2 regions of the Pseudomonas sp. PKS genome follow, and region 2 is predicted to be linked to the other one. Evidence: predicted binding sites of a transcription regulator. Region 2 holds the regulator's gene; the other holds the start of a gene.

Region 1 (11,704 bases), on a different contig from region 2:
GTGAAGAATTTGTCACTGACCTTGCGGTAGTGAGCGAGGGCGCGACCCTTGTATTGCAAGCGGGCAAGCGTACGCTATCTCTCAAGCCTGATGATCTTGAGCATTACAAAGGTGAGCGGGGACGGCGTGGCAGCAAGTTGCCGCGTGGCTTCCAGCGCGTGGACGGCATGGCGGTCGAACGGCCCGAATGAACCGGCTGTCTGTCTGGAACGGCAATTTCAGCGTCATTTCAGGCAGAAATGCTGGAGTCGGGCGGTTATTTCGCGGATGATAGTGCCCTTGCGGTACCGGCGTGGCCGTGTGCCCGTAAGAATCTACATGAGTATCACTGCGGTTTGCCCCTGGGCGACCGCCTGGACGGGATGAATGAAATTTCTGCGCCTTCCATTTGCGCTGTTGATGACAGGTCTGCTGGGACTGAGCGGATGCAGTATGCATCAGCCGGTGGCCTTGTATCAGCTGGACAGCGGTGATCCAGGCCAGCCCTCGCAGAGCGCCGGCATGGCGGTTGTGCTCGGCCCGGTATCGGTCGCCGATTACCTGCAACGCGAAACCTTCCTGCAGCGTCAGCCTGATGGCAGCCTGACCTCGGCGACCGACGGTCGTTGGGCCGGCAGCCTGTCTTCGGACATCGATCAGTTGCTGGTTCGCCAGTTGGCCTGGCGTCTGGACAGCCAGCGCGTGGTCCTGGCACCGGCGACCGCCGGTTTCAACCCGGACGTGCAAGTGTTGCTGTCGATTACCCGCCTGGATTCGGGCAAGAACCAGCCGGCCATTCTCGACGCCCAGTGGCGCCTGCTCGATCGTCGCGGCAAGGTACGGGATAACCGTATCGTCCACCTGGAGCAGCCACACGAGGGCTCCGAGGCGTCCCAGGTGCAGGCCCAGGGGCAATTGCTACAGAAGTTGGCCGAGCAGCTCAGTGTGGCGGTCAAGCCGCTGGCTAACCAGCCGGCAATTGCTGAAGAGTCCCCGCCTCAACGCAAGTCAGCCCCGGTCCAGGTCAAGAAGGGGCCTGAGAAACCAAAGATTCCGATGGCTTCGCCGATTCGGACCGACATGGAGGTCTACCGGTTCTAAACCGATAGACACAAAAAAGCCCGCAGCAATGCGGGCTTTTTTATTGCTTCGAGAAGTGCTGGTGATTCGAGCTGTCGAACAATTGCGCATTTGAGGGCCGCTGTACGGCCCATCGCAGGCTGCGCCAGCGCCTACGGTACGCTGGCTTGGCCCCACTCTTTGTCGAACTCAGGCCCGGCGTTCGTGCATGCGCGCCAGCTGACGCTCGAGCATGGACGGGTAGGGCTCCATCAGCCGCTCGACGCAGCAGGCGCCTTCGGGGCTGGCTATCGGGCGGATGCGAGCGCGCTGACGAATCAGTCCATCGTCGCTGATCTTGCGCTCCACCAGCAGCAGGTTGCGACTGTGCTGCGAAAGCGCCAGGGCATCCTGGGCTTTTTCGGTCATCAGCAGGTCGACCTGCTCCAGGCCCTGCAGGTCGTCCGCCAGGACCAGGCCCAGTTGCAGTTGCAGGGTGATACCGCTGTCGGCCACCTCGATCTGCAAGGCATGGCCCAGTGCCCGCAGCAGTTCGCCGCAGCAGATGGCATTGGTCAGGTAATCCTCACCGCAGTCGCGGCTGTGGAACAGCAGCAGGGTGCTGCCATCGTTGAGGGTGTAGGTTTCGCCGTCATACAGCGATGTGGCCTGCTCCAGGCAGTCGCGATAGCGCTCCAGCAGTTCGGTCAGGCGTGTGCGGGGCAGGCGGCGCAGTTGCTCCTGGGAGCCCAGTTGCACGGCGAGCACGGCGCTGTACTGCGGCTCGTCGGATACCGCGGCGACAGGCTTGGCGTGGCTGTCCTCGGCGTCGATCAGACCGGCGAACGCGTCATCGTCCTCGTCGTCTTCGGTCGCGATCTTGGCTTTTGCCGTGGCCTTGGGGGCGGCGGCGACTTCGTCCAGGTCCTCGAAGTCTTCTTCGACTTCCTCAGGCTCTGGCGGCGGCGGGGCCAGGCGGGCGTGCAACTGACGCGCCAGGTCGCCGATCTCGTCCTGGCGATCGGTAGCAGGGGTATAGGGATGCGGGTCACGCAGCCACACGCGCAACTGCAAGAGCGGCGTCGTGATGTGACGACCCAGGCGCAGGCTCAGGGCCAGTGCCAAGGCCAGCAAGATGCCGCCGAGGATACCCATGCTCTGCAGGCTGATGGTCATTGGCTGCTGGAACTGGCTCATGTCCAGGCTGATGCGCAGTTGACCAGCGGTCACGTCCTGGAAGGTGATCTTGGTCTGGTAGAGCCCTTCAGCCTCGCCCAGCAGTCCGTTCTTCGGCCGCTGGCCGGCTTCGGCCAGCATACGGTTGTCCACGCTGTAGATTGCCGCATGGGCCACCAGCGGGTTCTTCACCAGATTGCCCAGCAATACGTTGAGGCTGAGGATGTCGTTCGACACCAGCAGCTCGGTCGCCGAGTTGGCGGTCTGGATGGTCAGGCTCTGGCCGAGGGCGTCGGCCTGTTCATGCATGGCCTGCCGGAACTGCAGACCCATGACGCAGGCATAGATCACCAGCGCCAGGGCCACCAGGAAAATATTGTGGCTGGCGATGCGCAGAGCCAGCGGAACGCGACGCTGGCGCAGGGCTCGGAAGATCATCAGGAAGAAGTTATCAGGTTTGACTGGCGTGGGCCGGTTCACAGAGCGCGGCTCTTTATGGCGAAAAAGGTGTTGCGCAGTATAGCGAGCCGTGTTTTGTCGGCAAAGTATCGGTAGCGCCCGATGGTCACGGAAAATCGGTAGAATGCGCATTTTTCATCGAAGTCGGAGCCCGGTCTTGCGCGAAATCGTCCTGATCAACATCACTGGTGAAGACCGTCCCGGTCTCACTGCGGCCATCACCGGCGTCCTGGTCCAGGGCGGTGTGAACATTCTCGACATCGGCCTGGCGGTGATGCATGGCACCCTGTCCTTTGGCATTCTGGTCGATATTCCGGACAACGAAGTGGCCACCAACCTGCTGCAGAGCGTTCAGGCCAAAGCCCATGCGCTTAACCTGCAGGCCCGCTACACGCCCATTTCCGAGGCCGACTACCAGCATTGGGCCGACAGCCAGGGCGAGGCACGCCATATCGTGACGTTGCTCAGCCGCAAAGTGACCCCCGAGCAGTTGCAGCGGGTCAGTGCGGTGATCAGCCAGTACGGCCTGACCATCGAGCGCATCGAGCGCCTGTCTGCGCGGGTGTCGCTGGATGCCTCGTGCGAGAAGAGCAAGGCCAGCCTCGAAATTTCCGTGCGCGGTGAGCCAAGTGATTCCCAGGCTCTGCGCGCGGACTTCTTCGCCCTGGCCGAGGAGCTGAGCGTCGACATCGCCTTCCAGAAGGATGACCTGTTCCGCCGCAACCGGCGCCTGGCGGTGTTCGACATGGACTCGACGCTGATCGAGGCTGAGGTGATCGACGAGCTGGCCAAGGCCGCCGGGGTGGGCGAGCAAGTGGCAGCGATCACCGAGCGCGCCATGCGCGGTGAATTGGATTTCCGTGCCAGCTTCAAGGAGCGCATGGCCTTGCTCAAGGGCCTGGATGTTGGCGTGCTGGACCAGATCGGCGCCTCCCTGCGCCTGACAGAGGGTGCCGAGCACCTGTTCGCCGAGCTCAAGCGCCTGGGCTACAAGACTGCGATCCTGTCTGGTGGCTTCTCCTACTTCGCCAAGCAGGTGCAAGCGCGCCTGGGCATCGACTACGTCTTCGCCAACGAACTGGAAGTGGTTGATGGCAAGGTAACCGGCGTCGCCGTTGAGCCGATTGTCGATGCGCAGCGCAAGGCCGACCTGCTGCAGCAATTGGCGAGCGAAGAAGGCCTGCAGTTGGAACAGACCATTGCCGTCGGTGATGGCGCCAACGACCTGCCGATGCTGTCGCTGGCCGGGCTGGGTGTGGCTTTCCGTGCCAAGCCGCTGGTGCGCCAGTCGGCTAAACAGGCAATCTCCACCCTGGGGCTCGATGGCGTGCTGTACCTGCTGGGGCTGCGTGATCGCGACGCGCGTAGCTGAGGTTAGCGCCTACTGACGTAGCACCATGAAAAAGGCCCCGCTTGTGCGGGGCCTTTTTTCGTTGCGATGACTCAGGCTTGGGCAGGCTGAGCCAGCAACTCGCCCATGCGTACCGCGGAGCCTGCACCCAGGCTTTGCGCCCACTTCACCTGCTCTGGGCCAAAAAGCACGATTGCGGTCGAACCCAGCTTGAAACGCCCCAGTTCGGCGCCTTTCTCCAAGTGGATAGGGGCACGGCTGCCTTCGTCGTAGCGGAAGGTCTTGAGTTCACGCTTGGGTGGCGTGACCAGGCCTGCCCAGACCGTCTCGATCGAGGCCACGATCATCGCGCCGACCAGTACCACAGCCATCGGGCCGCGCTCCGTGTCGAACAGGCAGACTACACGCTCGTTGCGGGCGAACAGTTCGGGTACGTTCTCGGCGGTGGTCTGGTTGACCGAGAACAGCCGGCCAGGCACGTAGACCATTTCACGCAGGGTGCCGGCCAGCGGCATGTGCACGCGGTGGTAGTCCTTGGGCGACAGGTAGATGGTGGCGAACTCACCCCCCATGAAAGGCGCGGCCAAGGCGGGATCGCCGCCGAGCAGTTCCAGGGCACTGAAACTGTGCCCTTTGGCCTGGAAGATACGGCCATGTTCGATCGGGCCGAGCTGACTGACGGCACCATCGGCCGGGCACAGGATGGCGCCTGGGGTTTCGTCCAGCGGGCGGGCGCCCGGCTTCAGGGCGCGGGTGAAGAAGGCGTTGAAATGTTCGTAGGCGGTCAGGTCTTCGACCAATGCTTCGGACATGTTCACCTGGTAGCGCTTGGCGAACCAGGCGGTGAAGGCGTTCTTGAACCAGCGGGCGCGGCATTCGGCGACGCAGCCGGCCAGCCGCGAGAGCAGGTGATGCGGCAGCAGGTACTGGCTGATGATGAACAAACGGGATTTCATTGGGTTTCCTTGGAATTTCAAACTTCTACAGGCGTGTCCGGATGGTTGCCCCATTCGCCCCAGGAGCCGGCGTAGGCCTTGACCCGTGGATAGCCGAGGGCCTTGGCCACCAGATAGGTGAAGCCGGAACGGTGGTGGGTCTGGCAGTGAGTGATCACTTCCTTATCCTTGGTGATGCCGAGTTGTTGCAGGATGTCGGCCATGTCCGAGCGGATGCGCAGGTGGTCGTTCAGGTCCATGCCTGCGGTCCACTCGAAGTTGACCGCGCCCGGAATGTGCCCGCCTTTGGCGGCCAGGACTTTCTCGCCCTTGTATTCGCCTGGGCTGCGGGCGTCCCAGATGACCAGGTCGGCCGCGCCCAGTCGGCTTTGCAGGTATTCGCGGGTGGCGGTGGGCTCTGCATGCAACTGCAGGCTGACCGGGCCGCCGCTGCTTGGTGGGATTTCAACGCTGAGCTTGTCAGCGGGCCAGGCCTGGATGCCGCCATTGAGGTAGTGGTAGCGCGTGTGCCCGATGACATCGAGCAGCCAGATGAAGCGCCCGGCCCAGCCGCCCCCTTCATCGTCGTACACCACATAGACCGCATCGTCCCGGTGGTCGAGCTCACCGAACAGCTTCTCCAGGTCAGCCCGCGCCGGCAGCAACCCTGGCGCCGGTGGTTGGCCCAGCTGGGTGCGCTTGGGATCGACGAACCGGGCGCCAGGGATGTGCCCGCTGCCATAGCGATTGACGCTGGTCAGGTCGACGAGGATCAGCTGTGGCGAATCCAGGCGCGCGAGCAGGTCGGCCGGTTCGATCACCAGGGGCAAGCCGGAAAAGTCAGTCATCCACGATCTCCAGGGTGGAATAGAGGAGGCGATTGTAGCCTAAGGCTCAAGCGTTGCGGTTGGTAAAGGCCGACAGCGCACGCTCGGTGCATTGGGCTGTCTTGCCGAAAGCCTGCACGCTGACATCGGCCATGGGCCTGCCGCCTTGGTCGGCGATCATCAGCATCGCCACCTGGCCGTTGACTGCCAGTGAGCGCAGCAACAGATGCTCGCTGGACAGGAGTGCTTGCAAAGGTGGGGGTAGCAAGGCCGAGAACTGGGCGTGGTTCTCCGGCGTCAGGCGCAGTTGCGCCGCTTGGCCCATTAGCCGTTGCAACAATTTGCTTTGGGCCAGCGGCAGTACCAGCGAGGCCGCTTCCGGTGGCAGGCCTGCGGTCTGCTGCACGCGCAGGCATTCATTGGGTCTGTCGAGCGCCAGCAGCATGACCCGCTGCATGCCGCAGGCCAGCAGGGCTTCGCGCGCCTGGGTGCTCAGGTGCAGGATGGTGGTGAACGGGCTGGGTTGGACCAGCAACTCGCCACAGATTTTGCGCCAGTGTTCCAGATCCTTACTGGTGGGTGGCTCAGGTGCGAGCATGTCCGGATGCGGTCGCCGCTGGTGCCAGGGCCAGAGTAGTGCTTCGGCGGGATGGAACAGGGCGTGCCGGGCGTGGTGCCGGGCACTGGCCGCCGCTTGCTGGTGAATTTGCTGCTGGACATCATCAAGCGAGGTCTGCAGGTACAACGCCGTCAGCAACTGCCAGCGCAGCAGGTGAGGATTGTCCCAGCCCACCTGCGCCGCCAGGGCCAGTCCGTTGGCCAGCAGCACGGTGTTGGCCGGCTGGTTGAACCAGCGGCGCAGCCCGGGCTCTTCATCCAGGCGCTGTTGCTGGGTGAAGGCATCCTGCTCGCGCGCGATGCTCAGGATCTGGGCCAATTGTTCGCGCTCATCGAGCAGCAGGCGATAGCCTTGGGTCACCCAGCCGGGCAGGCGCCATTGCTCGGCCATGGCCTGGCACAGGGTAACGATGCGCACGCCGAACAGCGCCTGCTCGACCTCGGCAGCTTCCTCACCCTTATGGATCACCCGCAGCTCCCAGGCATCGAGCAACTTGGGATAGGCCAAAGCCAGGGGCCACAGTGGCGACAGGAACAACAGGCTGCCCCAATGGATCTCTTGCCACAACCGGGCCAGGCGGCTGGCGAACAGGCCACTGGCCTGCTGGGCAGCGTGCTGGCTGATCAGCAGGAACTGACGCAGTACCGGCGGAATATCTTCGCCGGGGACGGCAGGCAGACGTGCCAGCAGGCTCGCGGTGCGGGCCAGACCTAGGCGATTGAGGGCGACTTCCAGGCTTTCGGCGGGTTCGGCCTGGCTGGCGTTGGCCGGATGGTTCGCCTCGCGCATCACCGAAAGCACCAGCGCTGGGCTGTCCTGCATGAGTTCGGCGATGTCGCGCAAAGAGCGCCGGCTATCGTTGATGGCGGCCAGTACCCGGTCATGACTCTCCTTGGGTACTGGCAGGCGGATGCCGTCGAGCAGTTTTACCCAGGCATCGAGCGTGGGTGGAATCTGGCTTGGTACCTTAGCGTCCATTGGCATTTTGACATCAGTCCGAACTGGCTTTTCGCATTTTGTGCCTATAGTCTGGCGCAGTTCTGTCGATAAGTAGAAGAAGAGTTTTAAAGCTCCCGCCCCTGACCCTGACCACCACAGCAAGTGCTTTGAACCTATGGCTAAAATTATCGGCATCATCGTCGTATTCGCGAGCGTGCTCGGCGGCTACGTGCTATCCCACGGCAAGATCGCGGCGCTGATCCAGCCGTTCGAAGTGCTGATCATCGGCGGTGCGGCCTTCGGTGCGTTCCTTCAGGCCAACCCTGGTCACATGACCATGCATGTGATCAAGAAGTCGCTGAAGATGTTCGGCACCCGTTTCACTCACACCTTCTACCTGGAGGTGCTGGGCCTGGTCTATGAGATCCTCAACAAGAGCCGCCGCGAGGGCATGATGGCCATCGAGGGTGATATCGAAGACCCAGCCGCCAGCCCCATCTTCGCCAAATACCCGGCCGTTCTGGGCGACGAGCGCATGACCGCGTTCATCTGCGACTACCTGCGCATCATGTCCACCGGCAACATGGCGCCCCACGAGCTCGAAGGCCTGTTCGACATGGAGCTGTTGAACATGAAAGAAGAGCTCGAGCACCCTTCCCATGCGGTGACAGGCATCGCCGATGGCATGCCCGGCTTCGGTATCGTGGCCGCGGTTCTCGGGATTGTCGTGACCATGGCATCGCTGGGCGATGGCGACCAGAAGTCCATCGGTCTGCACGTGGGCGCCGCGCTCGTGGGTACGTTCTTCGGTATTCTCGCGGCCTACGGCTTCTTTGGTCCGTTGGCCAACGCCCTGCGTCATGACGCGAAGGAAGAGCTGAACGTCTACGAGGCAATCAAGGCATCGCTGGTGGCCTCTGCCTCTGGCATGCCGCCGTCGCTGGCCGTGGAGTTCGGGCGCAAGGTGCTTTATCCGGCGCACCGTCCAAGCTTCGCCGAGCTGGAACAAGCGGTTCGCGGTCGCTAAATCATGGAGAACAATCAGCCCATCATCGTCAAGCGCGTCAAGCGCTTTGGCGACGGTCACCACGGCGGTGCCTGGAAGATCGCCTTTGCCGACTTCGCCACCGCGATGATGGCGTTTTTTCTGGTGCTCTGGCTGCTGTCCACGGCCACGCCTGAACAGAAGCTCGCCATCGCTGGCTATTTCAAGGACCCGATAGGCTTCTCCGAGAGCGGCACCCCCTACGTCATCGACTTGGGTGGTTCGCCACAATTGGCGCCGGAGAAAACCATCAATCCGGAAGAAAAATCCGAGCCGACACCTGACACCAGCATCCAGTTGGACAAAGACAAAGTCGAGACCTTGGCCGAGCAGGTCGAGCAGGAGCGCTTGCAATTGCTGTTGCAGGAACTGCAGAACAAGGTCGAGGAAAACCCGCAACTGCAGAAGTTCAAGGACCAGATCCTGTTCGAGATCACCCAGGACGGCCTGCGCATTCAGATCATGGATGCCGAGAACCGGCCGATGTTCGACCTGGGCAGTGCACGCCTGCAGCCGTACTTCGAGGACATCCTGTTGGCCATGGCCGACACCATCAAGGCGGTGCCGAACAAGATCAGCATCAGTGGTCATACCGATGCCAAGCCCTATGCCGGTACTGGCGAATTCGGCAACTGGGAACTGTCGGCCAACCGCGCCAATGCCGCGCGACGTGCGCTGGTCGCCGGGGGGTACCCGGATGAGCAGGTGGCACGGGTGGTGGGTTACGCCTCGTCGTCGCTGTTCGATCGCAAGGACCCGTTCAACCCGGTCAACCGACGTATCGACATCATCGTCCTCACCAAGAAGGCTCAGCGCAGCATCGAGGGCGAGCAGGGCGCGCCGGATGCCCCGGTGCCTACCGAGCAAACGCCCCCTGTCAATGGCACACCTGGCGCTAGCGCACCAGCCACTCCGGGCCAGGGCGATACGGCCCAGGCGCCGATGCAGCCGCGAGAACTGCGTCAGAAGCTGAACATCTTCGAAGATGGCGTCTTGAAAATGGACAACACCCAGGAGTGAGACCTGGGCTGGGCCAGTCGACAAAAGGCCGCTCCTGCAATCACTGCAGGAGCGGCCTTTTTGTCACCGAGGGGGCTCAGTAGGTGTCTTGCGGCAGGCTGGCGATGATCGAGCGATAGCTGTTCATCCGCTGTGGCTTGATACGCCCGTCATCCAAAGCCTGGAGCAAGGCGCAGCCGGGTTCACGGTCGTGCTTGCAGTCGCGGAAGCGACAGTGGCCGAGCAGCTCGCGGAACTCGATGAAGCCGGCCTCGACATCGTCGCGGCTGACATGGCCCAAGCCGAACTCGCGGATGCCGGGTGAGTCGATCAGGTCACCCCCATTGGGGAAGTGGTACAGGCGGGCCGTGGTGGTAGTGTGCGTGCCCTGGCCGGACCATTCGGACAGATCGCCCACACGAGTCCTGACCTCCGGCAGGAGGCTGTTGACCAGCGATGACTTACCGACCCCGGACTGGCCAACGAACACGCTGATGTGCTTGTCCAGCGTCTGTTGCAGACGCTGCATGCCCTCGCCCTGATGAGCCGAAACCTCCAACAGGGGATAGCCCAGGTCGCGGTAGACCGCCAGGAGGGCTTCTATGGTCGGACCGTTCTGCTCATCGATCAGGTCGGCCTTGTTCAGCAGCAGCAGAGGGCGGATGCCGGCATGTTCGGCGGCGACCAGGTAGCGGTCGATCAGGTTGGCCTGGGGTTCGGGGGCAGGGGCGAAGACGATCACGATCAGGTCGACGTTCGCCGCCACCGGCTTCAACTGGCCGTGGTTGTTCGGCCGGCACAGCTCGGCGGTGCGGGGCATCTGCGCGACGATGACACCGTTGCCCTGATTGCCCGCTCGCCATACCACCCGATCGCCCGTGACCAGTGCCGGTAAATTGGCTCGCAAATGACAGCGAAACACCTGGCCCTTGGCTTCGCCATCCTGCGCCTCGACCTCCACCTGTACGCCGAAGTGAGCGATCACCAGCCCCAACTGCTCAGGGCCCAGGTCGCCCCCTTCCAGCTCCTGCAGAGCGTGTTGCTCACGTTTGGCGGCGCGAGCGGCGCGCTCGCCTTGGATTTTTTCGATACGCCAGTTCTGGCGACGGTTGAGCTGGCGTTTGGCCATGAAGGTTCCGTGTTGGCGGGGCAGAAAGAAAAACGGCTGGCAGTTTAGCATGGACCATCCTGTCCCTTGTGTTGGCGTTTGCGCCACGAAAGCCGCGTCGTGGGCTAAAATGACGGCCTATTCGAGGAGCCCTTCATGCAAAACGCACAGAACCTGATCTGGATCGATCTGGAAATGACCGGTCTGGATCCGGACAACGATGTCATCATCGAGATGGCGACCATTGTCACCGACAGTGAGCTCAATACCCTGGCCGAAGGTCCGGTCATCGCTATCCACCACAGCGATGAGGTGCTGGCGCGTATGGACGACTGGAACACCCGTACCCATGGTGCTTCCGGCCTGACCCAGCGTGTGCGCGAGAGCCGCATCGACATGGCTGAGGCCGAGGCGCAGACCCTGGCCTTCCTCGAGCAATGGGTGCCCACGGGCAAGTCGCCGATCTGCGGCAACAGCATCTGCCAGGATCGCCGCTTCCTTTATCGCCACATGCCTAAGCTCGAAAGGTTCTTCCACTATCGCAACCTGGACGTCTCCACGCTCAAGGAGTTGGCCGCTCGCTGGGCCCCACAGGTGCGTGACAGCTTCAAGAAGGGTGGGACCCACCTGGCGCTGGACGACATTCGTGAGTCGATCGCCGAGTTGCGTCACTACCGCGAACACTTCATCAAAGTCTAAGTTTCGAGCCTCGAGCCAAGCATCAGCGCCACAGCGGCTGAGTGACCAGCCCGCCGTGGCGTTTTGCTTGTGGGTTTGGCGTTTGCCGCTTTTTTTTGGACATGCACCATGTTGTTGATGCTCTACCTTGTCGCCATTACCGCCGAAGCCATGACCGGCGCGCTTTCCGCGGGGCGCCGCGGCATGGATTGGTTTGGCGTAGTGCTGATCGCCTGCGTCACCGCGCTGGGTGGCGGTTCGGTGCGCGATGTGCTGCTTGGGCACTACCCACTGACGTGGGTGAAGCACCCTGAGTACCTTGTGCTGACCAGCTTCGCAGCCTTGCTGACCATCTTCATAGCGCCGTTGATGCGCCATCTGCGCTCACTGTTTCTGGTGCTCGATGCGCTGGGGCTGGTGGCGTTCACATTGATTGGTTGCATGACAGCCCTGGAGATGGGGCAGGGCATGCTGGTGGCTTCGATCAGTGGCGTGATCACTGGTGTGTTCGGTGGCATCCTGCGGGACAT
Region 2 (11,704 bases):
TACCGCCCGGCAGATCAATACGCGGCGGGAAGACAATCCAGCGCAGGATCTGCAACGCCCGCTTGAAGGCCGACAGTGGCGACTGCAGCAGCGCCGCCGCCAGGGTACCGCCCAGCACGATCAACGCCGCCGGGCCGTTGAGCAATGCACCGACATGGCCGCCCTCCAGGAAGTTGCCGCCGACAATGGCGACGAACGCGAGGATCAGGCCAATCAGGCTCAGGACATCCATCAGACGCAGGCCTCGACCAAGTGTTTGCCGATCTCGTCCAGGCTGTATACCGCATCGGCCAGGTTGGCTTTGACGATGGCCATCGGCATGCCATAGATCACGCAGCTGGCTTCATCCTGGGCCCAGACAGTGCTGCCGCCCTGCTTGAGCAGGCGAGCACCTTCGCGACCGTCTGCGCCCATGCCGGTGAGCACCACCGAGAGCACCTTGTCGCCGTAGGACTTGGCCGCCGAGCCAAAGGTAATGTCGACGCAAGGCTTGTAGTTCAGGCGCTCATCGCCCGGCAGGATCTTCACCGCGCCACGGCCGTCGATCATCATCTGCTTGCCGCCAGGGGCGAGCAGGGCCAGACCTGGGCGCAGCATGTCGCCATCCTCGGCTTCCTTGACACTGATCTTGCACAGTTTGTCCAGTCGCTCGGCAAAGGCCTTGGTGAAGGCCGCGGGCATGTGCTGGATCAGCACGATCGGCGCCGGGAAACTGGCCGGCAGTTGCGTCAGCACCCGCTGCAGCGCCACCGGGCCGCCGGTGGACGTGCCAATGGCTACCAGCTTGTAGGGCTTGCGCTTGGGTGCCGGCGAATGGCTGCTGGGCGCAGGACGGGGCACGGACGCGGCCGGGGTCGAGACGCGGGCCGGCGAAGGGCTTGCGAAGCTGTTGCTCGGTGCATGACTGGCAGGCGCAGGCGCCGGGCTTGCCGTCGCGTAACCGCCGAACCGGCGGTTGCTGCGCGAAATGGTGTGGACCTTCTCGCACAGCAACTGCCGGACTTTGTCCGGGTTGCGCGAGATGTCCTCGAAGTTCTTCGGCAGGTAGTCCACCGCGCCGGCATCGAGGGCGTCGAGGGTGACCCGGGCGCCCTCGTGGGTCAGCGAGGAGAACATCAATACCGGCGTCGGGCAGCGCTGCATGATGTGCCGCACCGCCGTGATGCCATCCATCATGGGCATTTCGTAGTCCATGGTGATGACATCCGGCTTGAGGGCGATTGCCTGGTCGATCGCTTCCTTGCCATTGGTCGCAGTACCCACGACCTGGATAGTCGGGTCGGCCGAGAGAATTTCCGAGACGCGGCGGCGGAAGAAACCGGAATCATCCACCACCAGGACCTTGACTGCCATAAACACTCCATTAGGCGGCGCAACCGCCAAGGTGCGCCACCAAAATCAAATTCGACGGGCGGCGTAACGCTTGAGCATGCTCGGCACGTCGAGGATCAATGCGATGCGACCGTCGCCGGTGATGGTCGCGCCGGACATGCCCGGGGTGCCCTGGAGCATCTTGCCCAGCGGCTTGATCACCACCTCTTCCTGGCCCACCAGCTGGTCGACCACAAAGCCGATACGCTGGGTACCGACCGACAGGATCACCACATGGCCTTCGCGCTGCTCCTCGTGCACCTGGTCCTGGACCAGCCAACGCTTGAGGTAGAACAGCGGCAGCGCCTTGTCACGGACGATCACGACCTCCTGGCCGTCGACCACGTTGGTGCGCGACAGGTCCAGGTGGAAGATCTCGTTGACGTTGACCAGCGGGAAGGCGAACGCCTGGTTGCCCAGCATCACCATCAGGGTCGGCATGATCGCCAGCGTCAACGGCACCTTGATGACGATCTTCGAACCCTGGCCCTTGGCCGAGAAGATGTTGATCGAGCCGTTGAGCTGGGAGATCTTGGTCTTGACCACGTCCATGCCCACACCGCGACCGGACACGTCGGAGATCTCGGTCTTGGTCGAGAAGCCCGGGGCGAAGATCAGGTTGTAGCAATCGGATTCGCTCAGGCGATCGGCAGCATCCTTGTCCATCAGGCCCTTTTCGACAGCCTTGGCACGCAGGATGTTGGGGTCCATGCCCTTGCCGTCGTCGGAGATCGACAGCAGGATGTGGTCACCTTCCTGCTCGGCCGACAACACCACCCGCCCGGTGCGCGCCTTGCCGGAGGTCTCGCGCTCTTCAGGCATTTCGATGCCATGGTCGACCGCGTTGCGCACCAAGTGCACCAGCGGGTCGGCCAGGGCCTCGACCAGGTTCTTGTCCAGGTCGGTTTCCTCACCGACCAGCTCCAGGTTGATTTCCTTCTTGAGCTGGCGGGCCAGGTCGCGAACCAGGCGCGGGAAGCGACCGAAGACCTTCTTGATCGGCTGCATGCGGGTCTTCATGACCGCGGTCTGCAGGTCGGCGGTGACCACGTCGAGGTTGGACACGGCCTTGGACATGGCCTCATCGCCGCTGTTCAGCCCCAGGCGTACCAGGCGGTTACGCACCAGCACCAGTTCGCCGACCATGTTCATGATTTCGTCCAGGCGCGCGGTGTCGACCCGTACGGTGGTTTCCGCTTCGCTGGCCGTCGGTTTTTCGGCGGCAGGGGCTGCTGCGCGGGCCGGCGCGGCCGGTTTGGCAACTGCAGGCTTGGCCACCGGTGCCGCTTCAGGCTTGGCGACAGGCTTGCTGTCGACCTTGGCCACGGCAGAGGCGGTGGCAGCCACGGCCTCAGGCGTAGCCACGGCCGCGTCACTGGAGAACTTGCCTTTGCCGTGCAACTGATCAAGCAAGGCTTCGAACTCGTGCTCGGTGATGTCCCCACTTTGGGCCCCTGCCTCGACCGACGCAGGTGCCTGAGCCGTGGCGCCGGGCAGCGCATCGGCGGCGAAAGTGCCCTTGCCGTGCAACTGATCGAGCAACGCTTCGAATTCATCGTCGGTGATTTCATCGCTGCTCGGCGCCGCGACGCTGTCAGCCGACACAGGCGCAGGCGTCTGGGCAGAGAACTGGCCTTTGCCGTGCAACTGATCGAGCAGCGACTCGAACTCGGCGTCGGTGATCTCGTCGCTGTCGCTGCCCGCGGCCTCACCCTGCAGCTGTTCAGTAGCCTCGGCCTGGGCCTTCACCGCATCGAGCGAGTCGAGCAGTTGTTCGAACTCGCTGTCGGTGATATCGGGCTCGACGGCAGGCTCGGCTTCGGCGACGGCTGGAGCCTGGGGCATAGGCGCTGGGGCCTCGGCACCGGCCGGCTCGGCCAGACGCGACAGTGCGGCCAGCAGCTCCGGCGTGGCCGGAGTAATGTCGCTGCGCTCGCGAACCTGGCCAAACATGCTGTTGACCGTATCCAGTGCCTCGAGCACCACATCCATCAATTCCGCGTCGACCCGGCGCTCACCTTTGCGCAGGATGTCGAACACGTTCTCGGCGATATGGCAGCACTCCACCAGCTCATTGAGCTGAAGGAAGCCGGCGCCCCCTTTTACAGTGTGAAAACCGCGGAAGATCGCATTGAGCAGGTCCGCATCTTCTGGTCGGCTTTCCAGCTCGACCAATTGCTCGGACAGTTGCTCGAGGATTTCGCCGGCCTCTACCAGGAAATCCTGGAGGATTTCTTCATCGGCGCCGAAGCTCATTGAACGTGCTCCCTAAAAACCCAGGCTGGACAGCAAATCGTCGACGTCGTCCTGACCGGACACGACATCTTCACGCTTATCGGCATGAATCTGCGGACCTTCACCCCGAGTCGGATGTTTTTCTTGATCTTTTTCAGCACGCAGCTGCTGGTGGTCATGTTCGATACCGGCAAAACGGTCGACCTGGCTGGCCATCAGCACGAGCTTGAGCAGATTGCTTTCGACTTCGGTGACCAGTGCGGTCACCCGTTTGATCACCTGGCCGGTGAGGTCTTGATAGTCCTGGGCCAGGAGAATGTCGTTGAGATGGCCGGCGACTTTGCGGCTCCCCTCGGCGCTTTGCGTCAGGAAACTGTCGACGCGCTTGACCAGGTCGCGAAACTCCGGCGCTGCGACTTCACGACGCATGAAGCGCTGCCAGTCGACGCTCAGGTTCTGGGCCTCGGCCTGCAGATCGTTGAGCAGCGGCGTGCTCGCCTCCACCAGGTCCATGGTGCGGTTGGCCGCGCCTTCGGTGAGCTTGACCACGTAGGACAAGCGCTCGGTGGCGTCGGTGATCTGCGACACTTCCTCGGCCTGCGGCATGCGCGGGTCGATCTGGAAGCTGACGATTGCACTGTGCAATTCGCGGGTGAGCTTGCCGACTTCCTGGTACAGGCCACGATCACGGGTCTGGTTCAACTGATGGATCAGTTGCACAGCCTCGCCGAAATGGCCCTGCTCAAGGCTCTGGACCAGTTCCTGGGCATGCTTCTTCAGGGTCGATTCGAACTCCCCCAACGATGTGTTCATTTGCTCCATGGCGCCCCCTGACGTGACTCAGCCGTTGACGCGTTCGAAGATCTTTTCGATCTTCTCCTTGAGCACCTGGGCGGTGAAAGGCTTGACCACATAGCCGTTTACCCCGGCCTGGGCCGCTTCGATGATCTGGTCGCGCTTGGCTTCGGCGGTCACCATCAGCACCGGCATGCCCTTGAGGCGGTCATGGGCACGGACCTTACGCAACAGGTCGATACCGGACATGCCAGGCATGTTCCAGTCGGTCACGAGGAAGTCGTAGTGGCCGTTTTCCAGCATCGGCAACGCCGTGGTGCCGTCATCGGCCTCCTCGGTGTTGGTGAAGCCCAGGTCACGCAACAGGTTCTTGATGATCCGCCGCATCGTCGAAAAGTCGTCAACGATGAGGATTTTCATATCTTTGTTCAATTAGACCTCCAAGCAGTCCTAAACGCGCCCGGCCCCCGGACGCGCATTCAATCAATTCGGTACAACATCCAACGACGGTGGCGAACCTTGACTCAACGTGCCCGCCATTCCCCGAGACGGCTGCGCAGGCGCGCGGCGCACTGGCTATGCAACTGGCTGACACGCGACTCGCTGACCCCAAGCACCTCACCGATTTCCTTGAGGTTCAACTCCTCGTCGTAGTACAGCGCCAGCACCAGACGCTCACGCTCCGGCAGGTTGGCGATGGCCTCGGTCAACGCGGCCTGGAAGCGCTCGTCTTCCAGGTCCCGCGAAGGTTCCAGCAGGCCACTGGCGCCATCCTCGTGCAGCCCTTCGTGCTCGCCGTCCTGCAGGAGGTCGTCGAAGCTGAACAGGCGACTGCCCAGGGTGTCGTTCAGAATCCCGTAATAATCATCGAGACTCAATTGGAGTTCGGCAGCAACTTCATGATCTTTAGCGTCGCGACCGGTTCTGGCCTCCACGGCGCGTATCGCGTCGCTGACCATGCGGGTGTTGCGGTGTACCGAACGAGGCGCCCAATCCCCCTTGCGCACCTCATCGAGCATGGCCCCACGAATGCGGATACCGGCATAGGTTTCGAAGCTCGCGCCCTTGCTGGCATCGTATTTGTTGGCCACTTCCAGCAGGCCGATCATACCGGCCTGGATCAGGTCCTCGACCTGCACGTTGGCCGGCAGGCGTGCCAGCAGGTGGTAGGCAATGCGCTTGACCAGAGGGGCATAACGTTCGACCAGTTCATACTGGGCATCACGCGCCGCCCGGCTGTACATCTTGAAACCGCTCGCATTCATAGTACCGGTCCTGCGCTGGTCGGCTGCACCAGACGCTCGACGAAAAACTCCAGGTGTCCGCGCGGGTTGGCAGGCAGCGGCCAGCTGTCGACCTTCTGCGCGATGGCCTTGAAGGCCAGCGCACACTTGGATCGAGGGAAGGCCTCATAGACCGCCCGCTGCTTCTGCACCGCCTTGCGCACACATTCGTCGTAAGGCACGGCACCGACGTATTGTAAGGCGACGTCCAGGAAGCGATCCGTGACCTTGGTCAACTTGGCAAACAGGTTGCGCCCTTCCTGCGGGCTCTGCGCCATGTTGGCCAGGACCCGGAAGCGGTTCATGCCGTAGTCGCGGTTGAGCAGCTTGATCAGGGCGTAGGCATCGGTGATCGAGGTCGGCTCGTCGCAGACCACCAGCAGCACCTCCTGCGCGGCACGCACGAAGCTCACCACCGAGTCCCCGATTCCCGCAGCGGTATCGATCACCAGCACATCGAGGTTGTCGCCGATCTCGCTGAACGCCTGGATCAGCCCGGCATGCTGGGCTGGCGCCAGGTGCACCATGTTCTGGGTACCGGAGGCGGCCGGCACGATGCGCACACCACCAGGCCCTTGCAGCAGCACATCGCGCAGCTCGCAGCGCCCTTCGATGACATCGGCCAGGGTGCGCTTGGGCGACAGCCCCAGCAGGACGTCGACATTGGCCAGGCCCAGGTCGGCGTCCAGCAACATGACCCGGCGGCCGAGTTCAGCCAGCGCCAGGGACAGGTTCACTGAAACGTTGGTCTTGCCCACGCCACCTTTACCGCCGGTCACGGCGATCACCTGTACGGGATGCATGCTACCCATGTTTGTTCTTTACCTTGTCTCGGGGCCCAGGCCACATGAGGAGCTGAACACGACGCTCCTGATGCAGGTACTTTGCGCTGTCCATTCGTCAACCCGCACGCTTGCCTGGGTTGTGGTAGAGATCAGCGAACATGTCGGCCATCGCCTCTTCGCTGGGCTCGTCCTGCATCTGCACACTGACCGCACGGCTGACCAACTGATGTTTGCGCGGCAATTGCAGGTCATCAGGAATGCGCGGTCCATCGGTCAGATAGGCCACGGGCAATTCGTGACTGATGGCAAGGCTCAGCACTTCGCCGAGGCTGGCCGTTTCATCAAGCTTGGTCAGGATGCAGCCGGCCAGGCCACAACGCTTGTAGCTGTGGTAGGCAGCGGTCAGCACCTGCTTCTGGCTGGTGGTGGCCAGTACCAGGTAGTTCTTGGCGGCGATGCCGCGTCCGGCGAGGCTCTCCAGTTGCAGCCGCAGGGCCGGGTCGCTGGCCTGCAGGCCAGCGGTGTCGATCAGCACCACGCGCTTGCGCAACAGCGGATCGAGCGCCTGGGCCAAGGACTGGCCCGGGTCGACATAAGTGACTGGCACGTTGAGGATGCGCCCCAACGTCTTGAGCTGCTCCTGGGCGCCAATACGGAAACTGTCCATGCTCACCAGCGCCAGATGCTGAGCGCCGTACTTGAGCACATAGCGCGCCGCCAGCTTTGCCAGGGTGGTGGTCTTGCCCATGCCGGCCGGACCGACCATCGCGATCACACCGCCCTCTTCGATCGGCTCGATCTCGGGGACCTGGATCATCCGCGCCAGGTGGGCGAGGATCATGCGCCAGGCATGGCGCGGGTCTTCGATCTCGCCGGCAAGCTCCAGTGCTTCGCGAGCGATCGGGCCCGACAGGCCGATACGCTGCAAGCGACGCCAGAGGTTGGCTTGCTGCGGTTTGTTGCCCTGCAGTTGACTCCAGGCCAGGGACCCGAGCTGGACTTCAAGCAACTCGCGCAGGCCCGACAGCTCCGAGCGCATGGCATCGAACAGACGCGGATCGACCGGCGCCGGCGCTGGGGCAGCGACCGGCGCCGGCGCGTCGACCTGTGGCTCGACCAGTGGCTCGGAGGCGGTCAACGAAAGGCCGGCGAACAGTTGGCGATTGCCGGTCTCGTCGCTTTCGTTGCGTGTGCTCAGTTCAGCCTGGGCAGTGGCGATGCGCGTCTGGGTCTTGCGCAGCTCGTCTTCGAGCTCGATGTTCGGCACGCGTGGGGCCAGGGCGGACAGCTTGTAGTCCAGCGCGGCCGTCAACTCGACACCGCCGGCGATGCGCCGGTTGCCGATGATGGCGGCGTCGGAGCCAAGCTCATCCCGGACCAGCTTCATGGCCTGACGCATATCGGCGGCGAAAAAACGCTTAACTTGCATAACCCACTACCTCAGCCGTTGGGGCCCACGGTGGCAACGATGGTGACTTGCTTGTTGTCAGGTATTTCCTGATACGCCAGAACATGCAAATTCGGTACAGCCAGGCGGCCGAATCGCGACAGCATGGCGCGGATGGGGCCGGCAACCAGAAGAATGGCCGGCAGGCCTTGCATCTCCTGGCGCTGGGCCGCTTCGATCAGCGAACGCTGCAGCTTCTCAGCCATGCTCGGCTCCAGGAGAACACCGTCTTCCTGGCCTTGCCCGGCCCTTTGCAGACTATTGAGCAAAATCTGTTCCAACCTGGGTTCAAGGGTGATCACAGGCAGCTCGGACTCAACGCCGACAATGCTTTGCACGATGGCGCGACACAATCCGACCCGCACTGCCGCCACCAGCGCGGCGGTATCTTGACTCTTACCGGCATTGTTGGCGATGGCCTCGGCGATACTGCGGATATCCCGCACCGGCACCTGCTCGGCCAACAGCGCCTGCAGGACCTTGAGCAAGCCTGACAACGAAATGACACCCGGCACCAACTCCTCGGCAAGTTTAGGCGAACCTTTGGCCAATACTTGCAACAGTTGCTGGACCTCTTCATGGCCGATCAGTTCATGGCAATGTTTCTGCAGGATCTGGTTGAGGTGGGTAGCCACCACGGTGCTGGCATCGACAACGGTGTAGCCCAGCGACTGGGCCTGGGCACGCTGGCCGACGTCGATCCACACCGCCTCCAGACCAAACGCCGGGTCGCGCGCAGCGATACCGTTGAGCGTGCCGAAGACCTGGCCAGGGTTGATGGCCAGCTCCCGGTCCGGATAGATCTCGGCCTCAGCCAGGATCACCCCCATCAGGGTGAGGCGGTACGCGCTCGGCTGCAGGTCCAGGTTGTCGCGGATATGTACGGTGGGCATGAGAAAGCCCAGGTCCTGGGACAGCTTCTTGCGCACCCCCTTGATCCGCGCCAGCAGCTGACCACCCTGATTGCGATCTACCAATGGAATCAGGCGATAACCAACCTCCAGGCCGATCATGTCGATGGGCGTCACATCGTCCCAACCCAGTTCCTTGGTTTCCAAGGCACGCTGTGGCGATGGCAGCAGGTCCTGCTGGCGCTGCGCCTCTTCCTGGGCCTTGAGTTTGGCCTGTTGCTGACGACGCCAGACCAGGTAGGCACCGCCACCGGCCGCCGCGCCAAGCCCCAGGAAGGCGATATGCGGCATGCCCGGAACCAAGCCCATGACGATCATCAGCGCCGCCGAAACGCCCAACGCCTTGGGCGAGTCGAACATCTGCCGATTGATGAGCTTGCCCATGTCCTCGGAACTGGAGGCTCGCGTCACCATGATCGCGGCGGCGGTGGACAGCAGCAGCGAGGGCAACTGCGCCACCAAACCGTCACCGATGGTCAGCAAGGCGTAGACCTTGCCCGCCTCGCCGGCCGACATGCCATGTTGCAGGATACCGATGAGCATGCCGCCAATGAGGTTGATGAATAGGATCAGCAGCCCCGCGATGGCGTCGCCGCGAACGAACTTGCTGGCACCGTCCATGGAGCCGTAGAACTCGGCCTCCTGGGCCACCTCGGCGCGTCGGGCCTTGGCCTGGGCCTGGTCGATCAGGCCGGCATTGAGGTCGGCGTCGATCGCCATCTGCTTGCCAGGCATCGCATCGAGGGTGAAGCGTGCGCTCACCTCGGAAATACGCCCGGCACCTTTGGTGACCACGACGAAGTTGATGATCATGAGGATGGCGAACACCACCGCACCGACCACGTAGTTGCCCCCGATCACCACCTCGCCGAAGGCCTGGATCACCTTGCCCGCAGCGCCGTGGCCTTCCTGGCCGTGGAGCATGACCACACGCGTGGAGGCCACGTTCAGGGCAAGACGCAGCAAGGTTGCCACGAGCAGGATGGTGGGAAACGCAGCGAAGTCCAGCGGGCGCAGGGCGTATACGCAGACCAGCAGGACGACGATCGACAGGGCGATGTTGAAGGTGAAGAAGACGTCGAGCAGGAACGGTGGAATCGGCAACATCATCATCGCCATCATCACCAGCAGCAACAGCGGCACGCCCAGGTTGCCCCGGCCGAGACCAGCCAGGTTGTTTCGGGCGCTGTTGATTAACTGAGTGCGATCCACCGCAAATCCTCTTCAAGCAAAACTTTGACGCCTGAATGGGCGTTTGGCGCTGCCTTTGCAAGAAGCCTTCCAACTTTTGAGTTGGGCCTTTTTTGGGGGAGTTTTCTGGATCGTGTGTGTATCCAGTTTTCTGGGGGTGGCGCTTTTCGCCTGCTCCGGCCCTTTCGCGGGTAAACCCGCGAATAGGCCCAACAGCTCACCGCCACGAGCAGGGCGAATGCTGAGGCGCAGCGGCTTTGGTTACTTTGACCAAGACCAAGTGACCCGCCGTAAGGGCGCAAAGGTGAATCAGCGTCGACACATCAAACGGATATGCCCACAAGCCCCAACACCAACCAATGCAACCTAAAGCAACTCACCGATCACGCCGCAAATCCGGCGGAATCGGCAAATCAGGCTTCAAAGGCTCCGGCGCCTTGCCCTTCCCCGCCCGGTACTGTCGGATCTGGAACACATAAGCCAGCACCTGCGCCACCGCCAGGTACAACCCCGCGGGAATCTCCTGCTCAAGCTCGGTGGAGTAGTAGATCGCCCGCGCCAACGCCGGCGACTCAAGGATCTGCACCTGGTGCTCAACCCCGATCTCGCGGATCTTCAACGCGATGAAGTCCGTCCCCTTGGCCAGCAGCAAAGGCGCCACACCACCCGACTCCGGGTCGTACTTGAGCGCCACGGCATAGTGCGTGGGGTTGGTGATGATCACATCGGCATCGGGCACCGCCGCCATCATGCGCCGCTGCGAGGCTTCGCGCTGCAACTGACGGATCCGTTGCTTGACCTCAGGCTTGCCTTCCGAATCCTTGTATTCGTCCTTCACTTCCTGCTTGGTCATCTTCAACTTGTTATGCGCCTGCCAAATTTGGAACGGCACATCCACCACCGCGATCAACAACAACCCGGCAGCCATCCACAATGCACTCCACCCGACCACCTGGACGCTATGGATGATGGCTTGATCAAGCGGCTCATTGGCGATCGCCAACAACGCCTCACGATCATTGGACAACACCGCCAGTGCCACCAGCAGGATCACGAAGAATTTGGCAAGGGCCTTGAGCAGCTCAGTCAGCGCATTGAGGGAGAACATGCGTTTGATACCCGACAACGGGTTCATGCGACTGAACTTCGGCTGCAACAAACTTCCAGAGAACAGAAAACCGCCCAGAGCGATCGGCGCGATGAAGGAAATCACGAACAGCAGGATCAACACTGGCTGCACCGCCCAGATCGCCATCTTGCCCGAGGCCAGGAGCAACCCTCCCATGGCGCTTTCGTCCACCACCATCTCCCGGGTGAGACTAAAACTCAAACGCATCAGATCCATGAGCGTTTCCGCCAGAAACCCACCGAATGCCAACAAACTGCCCGCACCGGCAAGGGTCACCGCTACCGTGTTGAGTTCCTTGGAACGGGCCACCTCGCCCTTTTCACGCGCATCGCGCCGGCGTTTGTCGGTGGGCTCTTCTGTCTTGTCCTGACCGCTTTCGCTCTCTGCCATGCTCAGCGCGCCCTTGCCAGCTCACGCAGCCATTGCAGCGCCTCGCTGGCCAACAATTGATAATGGGAAAGCATGTCGGCCAAGGCGATCCAAAAGATGACCATGCCCAATACCAAGGTCAGCGGAAAGCCAATGGAGAAGATGTTCAGTTGGGGCGCCGCGCGTGA

The links. The regulator FliA, encoded in region 2, starts transcription of late flagellar genes. The targets are predictions, from matches to a motif close to CTAAAGTTTNNNNNNNNNNNGCCGNTAA.
Region 1: a site for FliA is predicted at 7,428-7,455, ahead of motA (flagellar motor stator protein MotA). Genes of this name have one in related genera too.

Annotation. Positions count from the first base shown of each region.
Region 1 is NZ_JBEGDO010000011.1:15,837-27,540, reverse strand. Features, by position in the region: gene parC (DNA topoisomerase IV subunit A) at 1-191, shown strand, start outside; gene ABOA88_RS13315 (PqiC family protein) at 367-1,080, shown strand; gene ABOA88_RS13310 (histidine kinase) at 1,249-2,694, opposite strand; gene serB (phosphoserine phosphatase SerB) at 2,831-4,045, shown strand; gene asd (archaetidylserine decarboxylase) at 4,117-4,980, opposite strand; gene ABOA88_RS13295 (rhodanese-like domain-containing protein) at 4,998-5,807, opposite strand; gene ABOA88_RS13290 (HDOD domain-containing protein) at 5,854-7,389, opposite strand; gene motA (flagellar motor stator protein MotA) at 7,520-8,371, shown strand; gene motB (flagellar motor protein MotB) at 8,375-9,409, shown strand; gene rsgA (small ribosomal subunit biogenesis GTPase RsgA) at 9,486-10,517, opposite strand; gene orn (oligoribonuclease) at 10,653-11,195, shown strand; gene ABOA88_RS13265 (trimeric intracellular cation channel family protein) at 11,304-11,704, shown strand, end outside.
Region 2 is NZ_JBEGDO010000006.1:240,805-252,508, forward strand. Features, by position in the region: gene ABOA88_RS09250 (flagellar motor protein) at 1-232, opposite strand, end outside; gene ABOA88_RS09255 (protein-glutamate methylesterase/protein-glutamine glutaminase) at 232-1,353, opposite strand; gene ABOA88_RS09260 (chemotaxis protein CheA) at 1,399-3,627, opposite strand; gene ABOA88_RS09265 (protein phosphatase CheZ) at 3,640-4,428, opposite strand; gene ABOA88_RS09270 (chemotaxis response regulator CheY) at 4,447-4,821, opposite strand; gene fliA (RNA polymerase sigma factor FliA) at 4,926-5,666, opposite strand; gene fleN (flagellar synthesis regulator FleN) at 5,663-6,496, opposite strand; gene flhF (flagellar biosynthesis protein FlhF) at 6,585-7,898, opposite strand; gene flhA (flagellar biosynthesis protein FlhA) at 7,910-10,039, opposite strand; gene flhB (flagellar biosynthesis protein FlhB) at 10,395-11,537, opposite strand; gene fliR (flagellar biosynthetic protein FliR) at 11,540-11,704, opposite strand, start outside.